Regions from separate parts of the Bacillus sp. SRL543 genome, predicted to be linked through region 2. Evidence: riboswitches for the same ligand, from Rfam matches in the RefSeq annotation. Region 2 holds a riboswitch; the other holds the start of a gene.

Region 1 (8,038 bases), 490 kb from region 2:
ACACAAGGTTTGGCCTGTCTTTAAGGATTTCACGTATTGTCAGTGAAGGTTTTGCCCTGATTCTTGCGTTTCTTTTCCATGGAGCGATCGGCCCTGGAACCATCCTGGTCACACTGACACTCGGCCTTGTGGTTCAGTATTTCCATCCTAAACTGGAAACCATAATGGCAAATGGGTTTAAAAAGGCTGCTGTGTAAAATAAATGGATTGAACTATCATACAGTTTTTTAACAAATTATATTTGCTCCATTCATCCGGAATTGAAGTCACACTATCAAAAAAGGCCGCTCCCAATGAGCGGCCTTCTTCTATATTTATCACACTCTGCTGTATTCCCTTGCCTTCTCCTGTTCTTTTTCTAGCTCGGCACCTAGGAATTTGGCGGCTTCAAGCATGCCGTATTTTCCTGCTTTTGCCTCTGCGTCAGAATTATAGTTTGTGTTTGTGTTGACATCGTACGTATAAATATCCCCATTGGCATTTTTAATGAATTCAATGCCGGCGATTTGAATGCCATTTTCCTTGAGGAAGCTTTCGTATTTTTTAATAATAGGGTCGTTGAAGCCTTCAATGATCTTAAACTTTGGTTTCTCTTCCACCTCTTCGCCAACCGGGCAGAACAGATCGCCAATTTGGCAGGCATCGGCCGGGCAAAGTTCAAAGCCTTCTGATGTATCCACCTGGACGGCATAGACGAATTTTCCGCCCACGAACTCACATCTGGTAATATATGATTCTGGCGATTCAATATATTCCTGGATCAGTGTGATGCCATCGACAGGCTCTTCAAAATTCGGCCCTTCGACATATTCCCTTAATGCATCCAGCGAATGGAACAGCTGAACGCCAAGCCCTTTGCCTGCGCGATTATGCTTCGTGATGAACGGAGCACAGTCAAGCTTTACAGCGGCTTCAAGAATCTGATTTTTTCCGACTGCTGCTATTGTCTTAGGAGTGCTGATGCCGGCAGCATTCAGTGCTGTATACTGATTGACTTTGCTGACCTCGAGCCTTAAAGCACGGCTGCCATTGAAGACTGTGCGGCCATGCTGCTCAAGCCATGACAGAACAGATTCCGTCAGCTCCGGCGCAAAGCGGTTCCCCCTTGTGTGGGAAGATGCGCTCATCCTGCTGTAGAAAATACCTTCCGGAGGCACACCGGTAAGATCAACAATCCCTTCATTTAAAAACCATTCCTCGTATGGAAGCTCCAGCTCTTCCAGTCTTTTGGTCAAATGTGCAGTCCACTCGCTGTTTTCGTGTATGATGTGTATTTTGCTCATATGTTCTCCCTCTTTTACTTTAAGATTTTCCTTTTGGCTTCCACCAGAGGCATGACTTTTTCCGAGAATCTCTGCATTTCCTCCAGCTGTGGAGAGAACTGAAGAAGCAGCAGATCGACGCCGGCCTCTTCATAGGCAATAATCTGTTCTGCAATCTGTTCAGGCGTGCCAATCAGATTTGGCCTGAGGCCGCGGTTGGAAACGGAATAATCGTAGAGTTTTACCTGCTGCTCGAGCTGTGATTTGCCGACAAAATCATTATAGCCGGCATAGCCGCTTGATTCTTTTACATTGGTGATGCGGGCGAGCTCTTCCTGCGCTTCTTCTTCTGTGTCACGGCATACGATGTAGGCTGCCATGCCAAATGATTTAAACGGCTCGTTCCCGCTTTCTTGCCTGCGTGCTTTCATGTCGTCAATTTTGGTTTTGACTTCCTCAACTGTGCCGCCGTGCATCACATAGGCGTCGCAGTGATTGACAATCGTTTCCTTGCCGCGCGGGCTCTCCCCGCCTGCATATAGGATCGGATTCGGCCTTTGCACTGGTTTAGGGGACAAATGGGCATTTTTAATAGAATAATATTTGCCGTCAAAATTGAAGGTCTCTTCTTCCCATAAACCTTTCATTACCTTGACGAACTCTTCTGTCCGATCATACCGCTCATCATGTTCAGTGAAAATGCCAGCGTACTGGCGCGACTCTTCCTCCCACCATGCCGATACAACGTTCAAGGTGAAGCGGCCATTGCTGATATGGTCGATGTTGCTCGCCATCTTTGCCGTCACGGCAGGATTATGGAAGCCGGGGCGGACAGCCGTCATGATTTCTATTTTCTCAGTGACCGCAGCAAGAGCGGCCGCTGTAGACCATGCTTCAAGCGAATCCTGCTCCGGGCCTTTTATATCATTCAAGTAAAGTTCTGCTATTAATGTGGTATCATATCCCCACTTCTCTGCTGCCTGGATGACTTCTTTCGCATAGCTGAAGGTCGGGGGCATATTCTCATCTTCTACATTGCGCAGCCAGCCGCCAAAGATCGGCAGCCAAAATCCGTATTTCATCTGTCTCTTCTCCTCTCACTTGCACCTTGTTGTCAGCAATAAAAAAAACTTCCCCGATAAGAAGAAGTTTGGTATGCCTCTATCTTATCTGCCAAAGCATTGCGCTTTGCTGGATTTAGCACCATTCTGACTAAGTCAGCGGCTGCCGGGTATCACAGGGCCAGTCCCTCCACCACTCTCGATAAGAATATTCAATTGATTTCATAGTAATCCTACAACAAAGGTCGGCTTTCTGTCAACTGACTAGTCTAACTATTTTAAAAAATGTTTTTTTGCCTGCTCGCCTTATTTATCGCGTGAGCCTTTTTAGCGGAAACCATTCTGCTGGAAGCAATTTTTCATATCGTCTTTGAAGAAAACGGTCATCAATCAGCAGGATGGTTCCTGTGTCTTCCTCAGAACGGATGAGGCGACCGCCAGCCTGGGCTGCTTTATTGGCTCCCGGAAAAGTATACGCATAATCATAGCCGTTCTTTCCTTCAGATTGAAAATAATCTTTGATCAGATTACGCTCAAGGCTCAGCTGCGGAAGCCCCACACCAACAATGATGACCCCGCCAAGCCTGCTTCCCTTCAAATTGATCCCTTCCGAGAAAATTCCGCCCAGCACAGCGAACCCAAGAAGGCTTTCAGCAGGATTTTCATGGAAGGAAGACAGAAACTCTTCTCTTTCTTCCTCTGCCATCCCCTGCTCCTGGACCATCATCTTCAAAGAGGAGGTACCTTTCATTTGCTCATGGATTTCCCTCATATATTGATATGAGGGAAAAAAGATTAAGTAATTCCCGGGCCGTTCAGCTGCCAGCTTTTCCACCGACCTGGCTAAAGCTGCCCCTGTTGCGCTTCTGTCCTTATATCTCGTGCTAAGCGGCAAAGCAAGGACTTCTGCATTTTCTTTTGGGAAAGGGGAAGGAAGTGACAGGGAATAATGATCCTCATTCCAGCCGAGCATGCTCTTAAAGTAATCGAAGGGCTGGAAGGTAGCCGAAAAAAAGAGTTTGCTGCGGAATCCCTTGCCCATTTTTTGGACAAGATCGGAGGGATCTAAACAAAACAGCTTGAGTACAACATCTTTTCCTGACTTTTCTGTATAAATGACAAAACGCTCATCTGCCAGTCTCGATATCCTCAGGAAAGCCTGTACAGAAAAATAGGTATCAAGCAGCAGCTCCTGCCCCTCGCTCCCCGGGCCGCTTATCAGCTCCTTTTCTGCGCAAGAGGCGAATTCCTCAAGCTGTTCGAGGAGACTTTCCGGCAGCTCTTTATGGATACGATGGCTGCTCTCCTTCAATTCTTTATTGAAAATGATGAAAACATCGTTCATCCTTTTTGCTGCGGAATACAGCTGCGGGGCTGTGTTTTTGTAAGCCCTTTTCAGCTGAAGGAAATTCTGCTTCCCCAGCTCCGCCGAAAACATATCCCTCGCCCGGTCCACCAGATTATGCGCCTCATCAATCAGAAGGGCAGTTTTTTTCTTGCCTTCTGTATGAAGCCTTTTCAGGGATACCCGGGGATCAAAAATGTAATTGTAGTCGCAAATGACCGCGTCTGCCGCATACGCAAGCTCCAGGGAAAATTCAAACGGGCAAACTGTGTGCTTCATGGCATATTTTTCAATAACAGTCCGGTCGATAATGGATTCATGGGAGAAGATATCAAGGACAGCTTCATTGAGGCGGTCATAAAAACCGTCAGCGAACGGACAATGTTCCCTCTGACAGACTGCCTGCTCCTGAAAGCATATCTTGTCCTTGGCCGTTATAGTCACTATATGCATATGAAGGCCTTTTTGCTGCATCAATGAAAAAGCTTCTTCGGCGGCCTGCCTTGTAATTGTTTTGGCCGTAAGATACACCAGCCTGGACAGCAGCCCCTCTCCCATCGCCTTGATGGCGGGAAAAGCTGTTGAAATAGTCTTTCCTGTCCCGGTCGGCGCCTGGGCAAACAAATCCTTTGCGTCCAGAATCGATTTGTACACGGCTTTTGCAAGCTGCCGCTGGCCCTTCCTGTATTCTGCAAAGGGAAAAGGGAGGGCTTTAATGCTATTGTCCCTCTTTTCCCTATGATGGAGCATGAGCCGTGCATAAGGATAGAAGTCTGCAATCAGCTCTTTTACATAACCTTCGAGAAAGGTGATGGTCTCCACCTTCCTGAAGCGCTTTTTTTCTTCCGTGTGGATCTGCAAATAGGTAAGCTGAACGGTGATTCTCTCAAGCCCGCGCTCTTTTGCAAGCATATAGGCATAACATCTTGCCTGGGCCCAGTGCACAGGATGGGTATCTTTATTAATTGCTGACAAATCCTTTGCCGTCGACTTGATTTCATCTATGACCAAGTCCCCATCTTCATTAATAATCCCGTCACAGCGGCCCTCCAGCAGGAACTCAATCTCCTCATGCTGAAGTGCTTCCCTCAAGAAAACCTCATGTTCATCTTCTTCCTTATAAGTACCCTGAATTTTCTTATGTGCTTTCGTTCCTTCCGCCATCGAAGAAGCTGCTGCAAATCCAGACTCAATGCTTCCGGAACGATATACATATTCCGCCAGGCTTCTGGCAGAAATTCTCCAGCTTTTAGTCATCACAAGGTCTCCTTGCCAGCTATGATAAAACCATTATAGCACATACGTTCCCGGACTTACGAAAACAAAAAGGGCGAGTTCGGCCCGCCCTTGTGATCTATTATTATATTCTTTTGGCTCCGTAATAAGCTTTGCTCCAATAAGGATTGGACATAGAATCAATTTTAACGCCCTTGGAGCTTGATGCATGGATGAATTGATTGCCTCCAAGGTAAAGGCCGACATGTGAAGGACCTTTTTTATAGGTGCTGAAAAAAACGACGTCCCCTTTTTTAAGGCTTTTCTTTTGTACAGCTTGTCCTGTTTTATAGAGCTGGCCAGTAGTCCTCGGGATCTTTTTCCCGGCTTTGCTGTAGCTGTATCCAATTAGGCCTGAGCAGTCGAAGCCTTTTGGCGACGTTCCGCCCCATTTATAGGGAACCCCTATGTATTTTTTGGCCATGACAGCCGCAGAAGAACCATAGGAAGCAGCTTCTGTATTTTCTCCTCCAAACAATCCGGCAAAAAGCAGGCTGGTGCAAAGAAAAACGCATGTGATCAGCTTCTTCATGTTGTCCCCCAAGTTTTTTTCTCTCTCTGTTTTTGTGATGAACTTAGTTTCTCACATGCTTCCTGAAAAATATTTTACAAAAAGATGTTTGTTATGTAACAAAAAGATTACAAATATTGACGTTTTTCGACCAATCATTTATTAGCAAGCGATTGCACTATACCCAGTCCTCCATTTTCCCAAGTACATATACTGTCAAGAAAGGAGGTGTTTTTCATGCAGCAGCTTTCACTTCTCTATCTTGCCTGCATCCTTGCAGGGTATGCATTAATCAAAACAGCCGGACTGGCTTTTGTGACAGGGGGCTTTGCAGCATTTATCACCGCTGTTGGCGTATCAGCCATGATCATATTTGCAGCAGCCCTGCTTTTCCTCGGCTTGAAGGCTTTATTCGGCCGCAAGCTTTAGTTTCAGTTCACTTGCAAAAAACATAGGCCAGGTGCTTTGGCCTCTGTTTTACATACCTGCCTCCCCCTTCACAGCAGGAAATCCGGCAAGGCTGATATCATGTTCATAAAAGATGCCGGCTATTGCATGGCGCAGGCGGCTTTCATATTTTTGCTTTGCATCAAAATTCCTGACCGGTACCTCGATTAAAAACAGCATCGTATTATACTTGAAGTCAACTAGCCTTATTTCAGCAAGGCCGACCTTTATATGAGCTGAAAAATCATCAGCTTCTTTTAAAACAGCCTCTTTCAGCAGCTTTTCAATCCTGCCTGTATCCTCGCCGAATTCAACGCTTACCTCTACGGATGCCAGCATTTCCGATCCGGTCCGGTTTTTGATGATCTGTTCAATAAAATGCTGGTTTGGAACGATCAATGTCCCCTCTTTGGCAGTTCTCACAATCGTGGAACGAAGCCGGATGCTTTCAATGGTTCCGATTTTATTATTGATTTCGATCAGTTCCCCTACTTCCACAGGCCGTTCAAACAGAATAATGATGCCTGAAATGAAGTTGCCGGCGATATTTCTCATCCCAAAGCCGATCCCGATCCCGAGCACCCCGAGTGCTGCTCCTGCCGCAGTAAGGTCAATGCCGACCGTTGTCAAACTGACGGCAACTGCAGCAATCATGACAACGTAATAGATGAAGCGGTTGAATGTATATCGCAGCCCCCTGTCGACATGATAATGTTCATAGACAGAAGATAGAAGCTGCAGCGTAAAAACCCTGACAAACTTATTCGCCAGAGAAACAATGAGGAAGGCAGTAAAAATCAGCCGCAGTGAAACTTTAACATCCCCCGCCTGGTAGAGCGTATAATTCAGCCAGTTCTGCGTTGAAAAAAAGTTCAAAAACAGTATCAGGGAAGCATAAAAGGCCGCCCAATTGAGGACCGAGAGTATGCCTTCCTTTGCTTCCGGCTGGGCCCATTGCCTTTTTGCAGCAAAATATTGCAGTATGTATTTAAGGACCCAAATGGCTGCAAGCCAGGAGAAAAACAGTATATATTCTTCTCTGGATAGTTCTTTAAAAAAGTCCATTGCCGTTCACCTTTACTTCCTTTATTTCTCTTTGTATTCCTTATAGGGCCGCTTTCTAAACTGGGATATTTTTTTAAAGCATGCAAAAGAATGGGTTTGGGTCCCGGCGGCAAGGGAAAAAAGGAAGGATACTATTAACTGAAATTAGGGATTCCAGGGGGATTATATGTGGATTAAGAAACCGTTTTTTATGTATATAACAGGAGCCATCCTTGTGCTGACTGTTATTTTTTTGCTGGGTAAGATAGATTGGTTCATCTGGCCTTTCCGGAAGCTTGTGGCGACCATTTTCTTCCCCATCCTGATATCGGGCCTTCTTTATTATATCCTTAGGCCAGTCATCCGATGGCTGAGCAGCTATATACCGAAGACTGCTTCCATCCTCATCGTATTCGGCACGCTGATTGGGATCGGAACCGGAATATTTTATTTCGGCGGAAGCCTGATAGCAGAACAGATTAGCCAGATATCTGACTCTTTCCCTGACAAAATGGAGGACCTTACGTCCGAGACCAAAGAGATGGTTGATAAAAACGACTTTGGCTTCCTTTCCTATGAGGAGATCGAGCAAAAGGTCCTTTCCTATTCGCAATCATTCTTTAATACAGTCGGCAGCAATCTGACCGGAATCATATCAGCCATAACAAGCGTCGCTACCGTATTGGTTGTTGTTCCCTTCATTGTGTTTTATTTTTCAAAAGATGACGAAAAGCTCCGGCCAAAACTGCTGAAATGGATACCGGATGAGCACAAAATAGAAGGAAACCGGATATTGCTGGACATCGACAAAACCTTATCAACTTATATCATCGGGCAGTTTATCATAGCTTTTGCCGATGGTGTCCTGATGTATATCGGTTATCTGATTATTGGACTGGATTATGCTTTAGTACTGGCATTGTTCGCCACCTTCCTGACGGTAGTCCCATTTCTGGGACCCCTTCTCGGCGTCATTCCTGCCATTTTTGTCGGGTTGATGCAGGACCCTTTTATGGTAATCAAAATCCTGATTGTCCTTGTTGTGGTCCAGCAGCTGGAAGGCAATCTCATCACTCCGCAGGTGATGGGAAAA
Region 2 (8,038 bases):
CCGTGCCTCCAACTCTATGAAAGAAAAGCTTCAGGCTATGATCCAGGAGATTTCGGCCGTGTCCGCCTATGTGACAGACAGGAGCGGGGAATTAAATATCTCGGCAAATGAAGTCAGGTCGGCAAGCCAGCAGGCAGCGTCCACCATGCAGGAGCTTTCCGGGGGTGCAGAGGAGCAGGCCAATTCTGCAACCAGCCTTGCTGAGATGATGGAAGAATACCTGGAGAAAGTCGAGTATGCCAACAAGAGCGGTGCAGCCATCAGGAAAGACTCAGGAGAAGTACTGCACATGACGAAGAATGGCGATGGGCTTATGAAGCAATCGCAGCAGCAGATGCTGCGCATAAACGAAATTATGAAATCCTCGGTACAAAAGGTGCAGGGGCTGGATGAGCAGACTAAGCAAATATCGAAGCTTGTGCAGGTAATCCATGATATTGCCAATCAAACCAACCTTCTTGCCCTTAATGCTGCCATTGAGGCTGCAAGGGCTGGTGAGCATGGCAGAGGGTTTGCAGTGGTGGCGGATGAGGTCAGGAAGCTGGCTGAACAGGTATCTTTCTCTGTGTCAGACATCACCAGGATTGTGCAGGGAATCCAGGCGGAATCCAATGATGTTGTCCTTTCCCTCAAGCATGGATATGAGCAGGTTGAAGAGGGGACCGGCCAGATCGAGCATACAGGCCGGACATTCCAGAACATCTATCAATCTGTCAACAGGATGTCTGAAAACATCAATGAAATTTCCAGGAGCCTTGAACAAATTTCTAGCAGTTCTGCTTCTATGAATGACTCAATCGAAAATATTGCATCCGTTTCCGAGGAATCTGCCGCTGGGATTGAACAGACGAGCGCTTCCATCAGCCAGACGAACCACTCTATGGAAGAAATTTCAGATAATGCGCAGTCATTGTCAGAGCTGGCAGATCAGCTGAACGAGATGATTTCTAAATTCAGGCTATAGATGCATATAACAGGCTGCCGGCGAAATTCCTTTGCCGCAGCCTGTTTTTGATGGAATCTGAGACTCATCATTGCATCGGAAAAAGGAAGACAGGGGGAAAATTTGCGGGTAATTGTCTAAAAATTGTTTTTTTTTAACCCGAACAGTAATAAAATGTAAGTATCATATTATGCAAGCCATATAAGCCGAGAGATTTTTCCTGAGCAGATGGAAAGGTATCTGATAGATGTTTGCAGGCAAGTCTATGTCTTCAAGGAGGAAAAAAGGTGGGGGCTTTATCAAATATAGTAAGAAAACAGATGGAGGAAAGGATAGCAGAGCTGGAACTGGAGAATGAAAGGCTGAGACAGGGAGCCGGTTCCGGGGAAAACTATGCTGCCGGGGAACATGTTTTTGATTCTGCACCAGATGGCATGATGATTTATACTGAACAGCGGGAGATTTTAGCCGTTAACTCTTCAATGTCCCGGTTTTTAGGGACTGAGAAGATACAGCTTGAGGGCACCAGGCTGGATGACCTGGTCCCCGGGGATTACCATTTTAAGCTGGAAAAACAGAAAAAGCTGCTGCACTCCCAGGAAAAAGTTAAAGGCGTTCTGCCGATGGCATATAAAGGCAGCCTGGCCTACTTTGAATTTACGACGAGCCGCCTTCCCGGAAGCAGTCTGCTGTTGTCCATTTTTCGGGATGTGACGGAGAAAAGGCAACTTGAACAGAAAATCCGCAAACATGAGGATTTATATAAAGATCTTTTTGTAGAAGCGCTCGATGGAATTGTCTACTGGAGGGACAAAGGGACGATCATCAATGCAAACCAGGCAGCATGCAGAATATTTGAAAGCACCCATGATGAGCTTCTTGCCCGGAAGGTGGATGATTTTGTTCTTTACAAGGACAGAAGCTATTTCCGCATCCTCGAGGAGCTGTACAAAGAGGGGCAAGTGAGGAATGAGCTGTTTTTTCTGATGCCAAATGGACAGAAGAAGCTTCTTGAGTTCACTGTAAAGCTGAACGCGGTCGAAGGCTATCATATGACAATCTTCAGGAATGTCAGTGAACGGTATAAGATGGAAGAAGAACTGCGGGAGAGCGAGAGGAAATTCCGCAGTATTTTTGAAGGCGCCCTTGAGGGGCTGATTCTGTGGGATGAAAACTTTACCATTGTCGATATCAATGCATCAGGCGAAAAAATGCTGCAGATGCCGCAGCATGAAATTGTGGGACAGTCCCTTCTTGCTGTATTGAATGACTGTAAGATAACAGAAGAGGAGCTGCGCCGGCATCTTGGAGAGCTGACAGACAATGGTCAATCCAACGGGACGATTTCCTATATTTTGAAGTCGGGCAGGAAAATGCATTTTGAGTTCTCTTTAAAGCAGAATGTCTTTTCCGGGCTCAGCCTGACGACATTCAAGGATATTACAGAAAAGCTGGAGATGGAGGAGCAGCTGAAGAAATCGGATACATTGAATGTGATTGGGGAATTGGCAGCGGGAATCGCCCATGAAATCAGGAATCCGATGACGGCTTTGAAAGGATTCATCCAGCTTTTGGAAGACAGTGCCGGAAGCGGTAACTCCATGTATTTTAATATCATTACCTCTGAACTTCAGCGGATCGATTCAATCATAAATGAGTTCCTGATCCTGGCGAAGCCTCAGGCCATACAGTTCGTCGAGAAAGATATCATCCAGCTGATGAAAGAAACAGTCGAGTTCTTGACAGCTCAGGCGGTTCTCCATAATGTACAGTTCAGGACAGATTACACAAAAGGCCTCCCCTTGATTTTCTGCGAGCCGAACCAGCTGAAGAAAGTCTTTATTAACATCATTAAAAATGCAATTGAAGTAATGCCGAAGGGCGGAATCATTACCATTTCCATTGAGAAAACCCAAGTCGGCAGCGTCCGGATTTCCATTAGGGATGAGGGGACGGGAATCCCTCCAGAGAAACTGCGCAAGCTTGGAGAACCATTTTATACAACGAAAGAACGGGGCACCGGGCTTGGCCTGATGGTCACATACAAAATTATAGAAGAACATGAAGGCACGATCGAAGTGGAAAGCAAGATGGGGGAAGGAACCGTTTTCCATATCGAACTTCCCATGAAGCGGGCGGGGTACCAGGATTTAGCCGGCCTTTTTACTAAATAGCCATAAAAAAATAGCAGTCGTCCAAATTTGTATCATTCAGTGGAATGATGCATTTTTTTTACAAAAAGTGAATTGACTTCTGAGAGCTGATTTGATATAAATCTAATTAGATATATATCGAATTTGGAGGGTTTTTTATGCAGTTAGACAGATTAGTGGCATTTCATAAAACGATGGGCGACCCTGCCAGAATACGGATTATTGCACTATTATCGAATGGGCCTCTCCATGGCCAGGCAATTGCAGGCAAGCTGGGACTGACTCCTCCGACAATCACCCATCATTTAAACAAGCTGAAAGCTATTAATGGCATCTATCAGCGCCGTGATAAAAATACCATATATTATTATGTGAATGAGTCGGTTATCAAGCAGCAGGCAGAAGTGCTCATTGATATGTTTGATAAAAAAGAAGGGGAGATGGAAGAGATGCTGGAAATGCACAATGAGAAACAAAAGGTTATCGAAAACTTTATCACAAAAGAAGGTAAGCTGAAAAATATTCCGGCACAGCGCAAGAAAAAGCTGTTCATCTTTGAACATATCGCCTCAGGACTTAAGATGGGTGAGAAATATCCAGAAAATGAGCTTAATGAGTATATAAAGAAATTCCATGAGGACTATGCAACGATCAGGAGGGAATTCATCATCAACCATTTCATGTACAGGGAAAACGGCATTTATGAGCTGAATCCCCGTGAAATGTGGGCAAAGCCGGAGTAGTTTGATATGGATAAAGAATACGCAAATATACCAGGTACAGGTTTTATTCCTGTCTTTGCCTTAGCAGTTCTAGATGGCTTCATACCGGGTGAGGTGAAGAAAAGGGAAGGGTGCCTCCTTATATCCCACGGCAGCGGCATCCATTTTGCTGCAGGCAGTACGGACTCCGGTTCATGTGAACTGCTGGCTGGGAAATTGGCGGAGGCTGAGAAAAGCGGCGGGCGTTTTACGCTCTTTTCCGGTTCAAAGGGCTGGGACCAATTCCTCTCAGAGCGGTTTGGGGATAAGCTGGACATGCACCGGCGCTATTCTTTCCAGAAGTTTTCGCCGGCACCTGTCCCTCCTTCAAGCAAAGTCTGCATTCTTGAGCTCAGCAGGCAATCAGCAGGCAAATACTCCGAGTTTCCGATTGAATATTTCAGCACATATTGGGGCTCGGTTGAGCAGTTTCTGAAATTTGGTTTTGGGGTCAGGGTGATGATGGGGGAGCGGGCAGCAGGGGAATGCATTTCTATATTCAGGAGCAGGGAATATGCAGAAATGGATATCCATATAGCTGAAAGCAGCAGGGGCCATGGGCTGGGTGCCATACTTGGCTCCAGATTCATCGGAGCTTCCCTGGAGAAAAATCTGCAGCCGCGCTGGGATTGCAGCGCGGCCAATCTGGCAAGTATAAGGCTGGCGGAAAAACTGAGATTTTCCGAACCGGCCGGATACCATATTTTTACCCTGCGTAAACGAGGCTGACATTCCTGCATAATTCCTTTGCATCTGCAATTTCACTGCGCTGAAGGATCAGGTTTCTCCCTGCAGCCAGTGCCGCTCTTTTGGCAGACAGGCGCCTTTCTTTGTCCTTTATTCCGTCAAGGTCGGCAACATGTGCGAGCCCGATTGTCCTTCTTATCAGCTCGCAGCCTGCAAAGCCGACGGCATCTGCCCAATATTTCCGGAGGACAGCGGAAAGAAAACCATCTGTTCCTGCAAAAGGATCTTTATTATCATTCTGCCATAAACGGGTGAACTCCTGGGAAAAAGCTTCCCAGAATGATTTTATATGTTGGTCTATTAGTCTTGTTTTCTCAGGATTGGCGATTGACTGGAATAAAAGATTTGCAATCACCTGGCCAATATCAAAACCTGCAGGACCATAGAAAGCAAATTCCGGGTCAATGACTTTGGTCTCAGCATTGGATGCAAAGATGCTGCCTGTATGCAAGTCCCCGTGAAGGAGCGCCTCCGCTTCATTTAAGAAAATCTTCCTAAGGCGCGCCGCCTCAAGTTTCAATGCTGAATCAGCCCATAAGGCTTCTGCATCGCCTTTCAGCTCTTCTTCAAAATCATTGGTCGGGCTATTGAAAAAAGGATCTGCAAATATCAGGTCTTCCGTAATTTTGCACAGCTCCGGGTTGTAAAAATCTTTGGCAAGCTTTTTCTTATCAGCCTGCAGAAGGCCGTAGTCAGAGGTATAGAACAAAGTTCTTGCCAGGTAGTTTCCAAGATGGCCGGAAAGCAGCGGATATTCTTTTCCAGAGATCAGCCCTGTACGGCTGATCTCCAGGTGTGAAAGATCTTCCATCACAGTCACCGCGAGCTCTTCATCATTGTAGAAGACCTCCGGCACAAAATCCGGAGCAAGCTTTTTAAAAAGTTTAAGAGCTTCTGCTTCAATCGCAGCCCTTTTCAAAGTCAGCGGCCAGCTTTCGCCTACTACCTTGGCAAAAGGGAGAGCCTGCTTGATAATGAGGCTTTTTCCTGTCCCGTTTTCCTTGATCCTAAAGACAAGGTTAAGATTGCCGTCGCCTATTTCTTCCGTAGCTAAAGATGCATTGCCGGGAAACTGGCCAAGGCTTACAGCGAGTTCTGCGGCTGTCTTTTCTGTCAGCGGAGCATATTTATTTTTTACGAGTGTCATGATTTTTCCCTCCTGAATTTGGAGGCTTTGTTTATCCATCAGGACATAAAAAAGCCTCTTTCTCATGCTGAAAGAGGCTTGAAGTATTGAGCTTCGCACCTCTTATCTGCCAGAAAGCCAAGCTTTCTGCTGGAATTAGCACCGTGCCTTATGGAGAAATTCTCCGGCGCAAGTATTGCGCCCCATCTCACGATGGAATTACGGTCGGTTGCTGGGCATCATCGGGCCAAGTCCCTCTGCCTGCTCTTGATAAGAGAATATTAGTTTGTCAGACCGGCTGTCTCAGCCGTTTGAAAAAATAGTAACAGCGGCTCATGTTTTCTGTCAATAAAAATTTAAAAAATTCTAATAGAATTCAGGCCTGCGGTCCGTAAAAACCGGGATGCGCGCCCTCACTTCCTCTACAAGCCTGAGGTCGAGCTCTGCTGAGAGGATTTCTTCGTTCTCTGAAGCCTCTGCAATGACTTCGCCCCATGGATCGATGATGATGGAGTGTCCTGCAAATTGATTGGCAGGATCAGATCCAGCCCTGTTGCAGGCAACCACAAAGCATTGATTTTCAATGGCTCTCGCAATCAGCAGCGCGCGCCAATGGGCGAGGCGGGGCAGAGGCCATTCAGCCACAACGAAAATGGCTTCTGCTCCTTCAAGTGCATGCTTGCGGATCCATTCAGGAAAACGGATATCATAGCAGATAAAGCCGGCCATCGGATGGCCATTCAGCTTGAAAGACGCATCCCCGCTCCCGGGTGACAGGTGGAGATGTTCATCCATCAGTTTAAAAAGGTGGAGCTTGCTGTATTGGTGCAGGAGTTCACCTGTGCTGCTGACTGCAAGCAGGGTATTGAAAACGCCATCAGCTGTTTTATTTGCGACGCTTCCTCCAATGAGGGCAGAATGATGCTTTTGGGCCATAGTCTGCAAAAACCGGATGCTTGATTCTGCGTTCACGTCCCCGATTTCTTCCATGCGGGTTAAATCATAGCCAGTTGTCCACAGCTCGGGCAGCACGATGATATCGGGATTATCCTTGCTTGCACGCTCGATCAGCGTTGCAGCTTTTTCGAAATTTTTCTCAGGGCTGCCAAAGGAGATGTCCATTTGGATGCAGGTTATTTTCATTGGGTAAACCTCCGTATGCAAAGGATTATATATTTAAATTGCAGAATATTTCTTTACTTCCTGCCTTTTACGTTATATCATTTGTCATTAGTTTTTCAAACAAAAAAATTTAATCCACATGAAAAGCAGGTGACTATGTGATGAAAATATTTTCTCAATCTGAACTTTTGCAAAGTCTGCCAAAGCAGTTCTTTGCGACATTGGTGCAAAAAGCAGCCAGGTATGCCGGGCAGGGGCATGATGTCATCAATCTTGGCCAGGGAAATCCTGATAGGCCCACTCCGCCTCATATCGTCAGGAAGCTGCAGGAAGCAGCCGAAAATCCCCTTAATCACAAATATTCCCCTTTTCGCGGGCAGCACAGCCTGAAAGCTGCAGCGGCGGAATTTTACAAAAGGGAATATGGGGTGGACCTTGATCCGGAAAAGGAAATAGCCATTTTATTCGGCGGGAAAGCCGGCCTGGTTGAAATCCCTCAATGCCTTTTGGATCCGGGGGAAACGATACTTGTTCCCGACCCCGGCTATCCTGATTATTGGTCAGGGGTGGCCCTTGCGAAAGCGTCCATGGCTGTCATGCCTCTGAAAGAAGAAAATCATTTTCTGCCGGATTATGGTGAGCTTTCTGAGCAGGACATCCAGTCAGCCAGGATGATGTTCCTCAATTATCCGAACAATCCGACCGGTGCAACGGCTACGAAGGAATTCTTTGAAGAAACGGTCCGCTTTGCATCGGCAAACGACATTTGCGTCGTCCATGATTTTGCCTACGGTGCGATCGGCTTTAACAGCGAAAAGCCTGTCAGCTTCCTGCAGGCGGAAGGGGCAAAAGAGACGGGCATTGAAATTTATACACTCTCGAAAACGTATAATATGGCAGGCTGGAGAGTGGGGTTTGCGGCAGGGAATGAAAGTGTGATAGAAGCCATCAATCTAATGCAGGATCATCTTTATGTCAGCCTGTTTGGCGCAGTACAGGAAGCAGCAGCCGAGGCGCTGGCCGGGCCGCAGAACTGTGTGGATGAGCTGGTGCAGATCTATGCCTCCAGGCGGAAGGCTTTTATTGAAGGCCTTAGGGAGATAGGCTGGGATGTTAAAGCTCCGCAGGGATCCTTTTTTGCCTGGCTGAAAGTGCCGGAAGGATGGACGTCTGAGCGATTTGCAGA

The links. A riboswitch is a leader RNA that binds a small molecule or an ion and turns the genes downstream of it on or off. The one in region 2 is predicted to bind S-adenosylmethionine.
Region 1: another riboswitch for S-adenosylmethionine. It lies ahead of AC4E8B_RS10905 (LLM class flavin-dependent oxidoreductase); the one in region 2 lies ahead of mtnK (S-methyl-5-thioribose kinase).

The regions. Positions count from the first base shown of each region.
Region 1 covers NZ_OZ481794.1:2,163,881-2,171,918, reverse strand. The annotation lists gene AC4E8B_RS10915 (YczE/YyaS/YitT family protein) at 1-197, shown strand, start outside; gene AC4E8B_RS10910 (ATP-grasp domain-containing protein) at 318-1,283, opposite strand; gene AC4E8B_RS10905 (LLM class flavin-dependent oxidoreductase) at 1,298-2,344, opposite strand; SAM riboswitch class I at 2,426-2,532, opposite strand; gene AC4E8B_RS10900 (helicase C-terminal domain-containing protein) at 2,634-4,925, opposite strand; gene AC4E8B_RS10895 (C40 family peptidase) at 5,029-5,475, opposite strand; gene AC4E8B_RS10890 (hypothetical protein) at 5,692-5,883, shown strand; gene AC4E8B_RS10885 (mechanosensitive ion channel family protein) at 5,932-6,966, opposite strand; gene AC4E8B_RS10880 (AI-2E family transporter) at 7,133-8,038, shown strand, end outside.
Region 2 covers NZ_OZ481794.1:1,671,795-1,679,832, forward strand. The annotation lists partial or broken gene AC4E8B_RS08485 (HAMP domain-containing protein) at 1-25, shown strand, start outside; gene AC4E8B_RS08490 (methyl-accepting chemotaxis protein) at 146-964, shown strand; gene AC4E8B_RS08495 (PAS domain S-box protein) at 1,231-3,117, shown strand; gene AC4E8B_RS08500 (DUF2087 domain-containing protein) at 3,255-3,839, shown strand; gene AC4E8B_RS08505 (GNAT family N-acetyltransferase) at 3,846-4,586, shown strand; gene mtnK (S-methyl-5-thioribose kinase) at 4,564-5,751, opposite strand; SAM riboswitch class I at 5,851-6,007, opposite strand; gene AC4E8B_RS08515 (carbon-nitrogen family hydrolase) at 6,097-6,873, opposite strand; gene AC4E8B_RS08520 (pyridoxal phosphate-dependent aminotransferase) at 7,014-8,038, shown strand, end outside.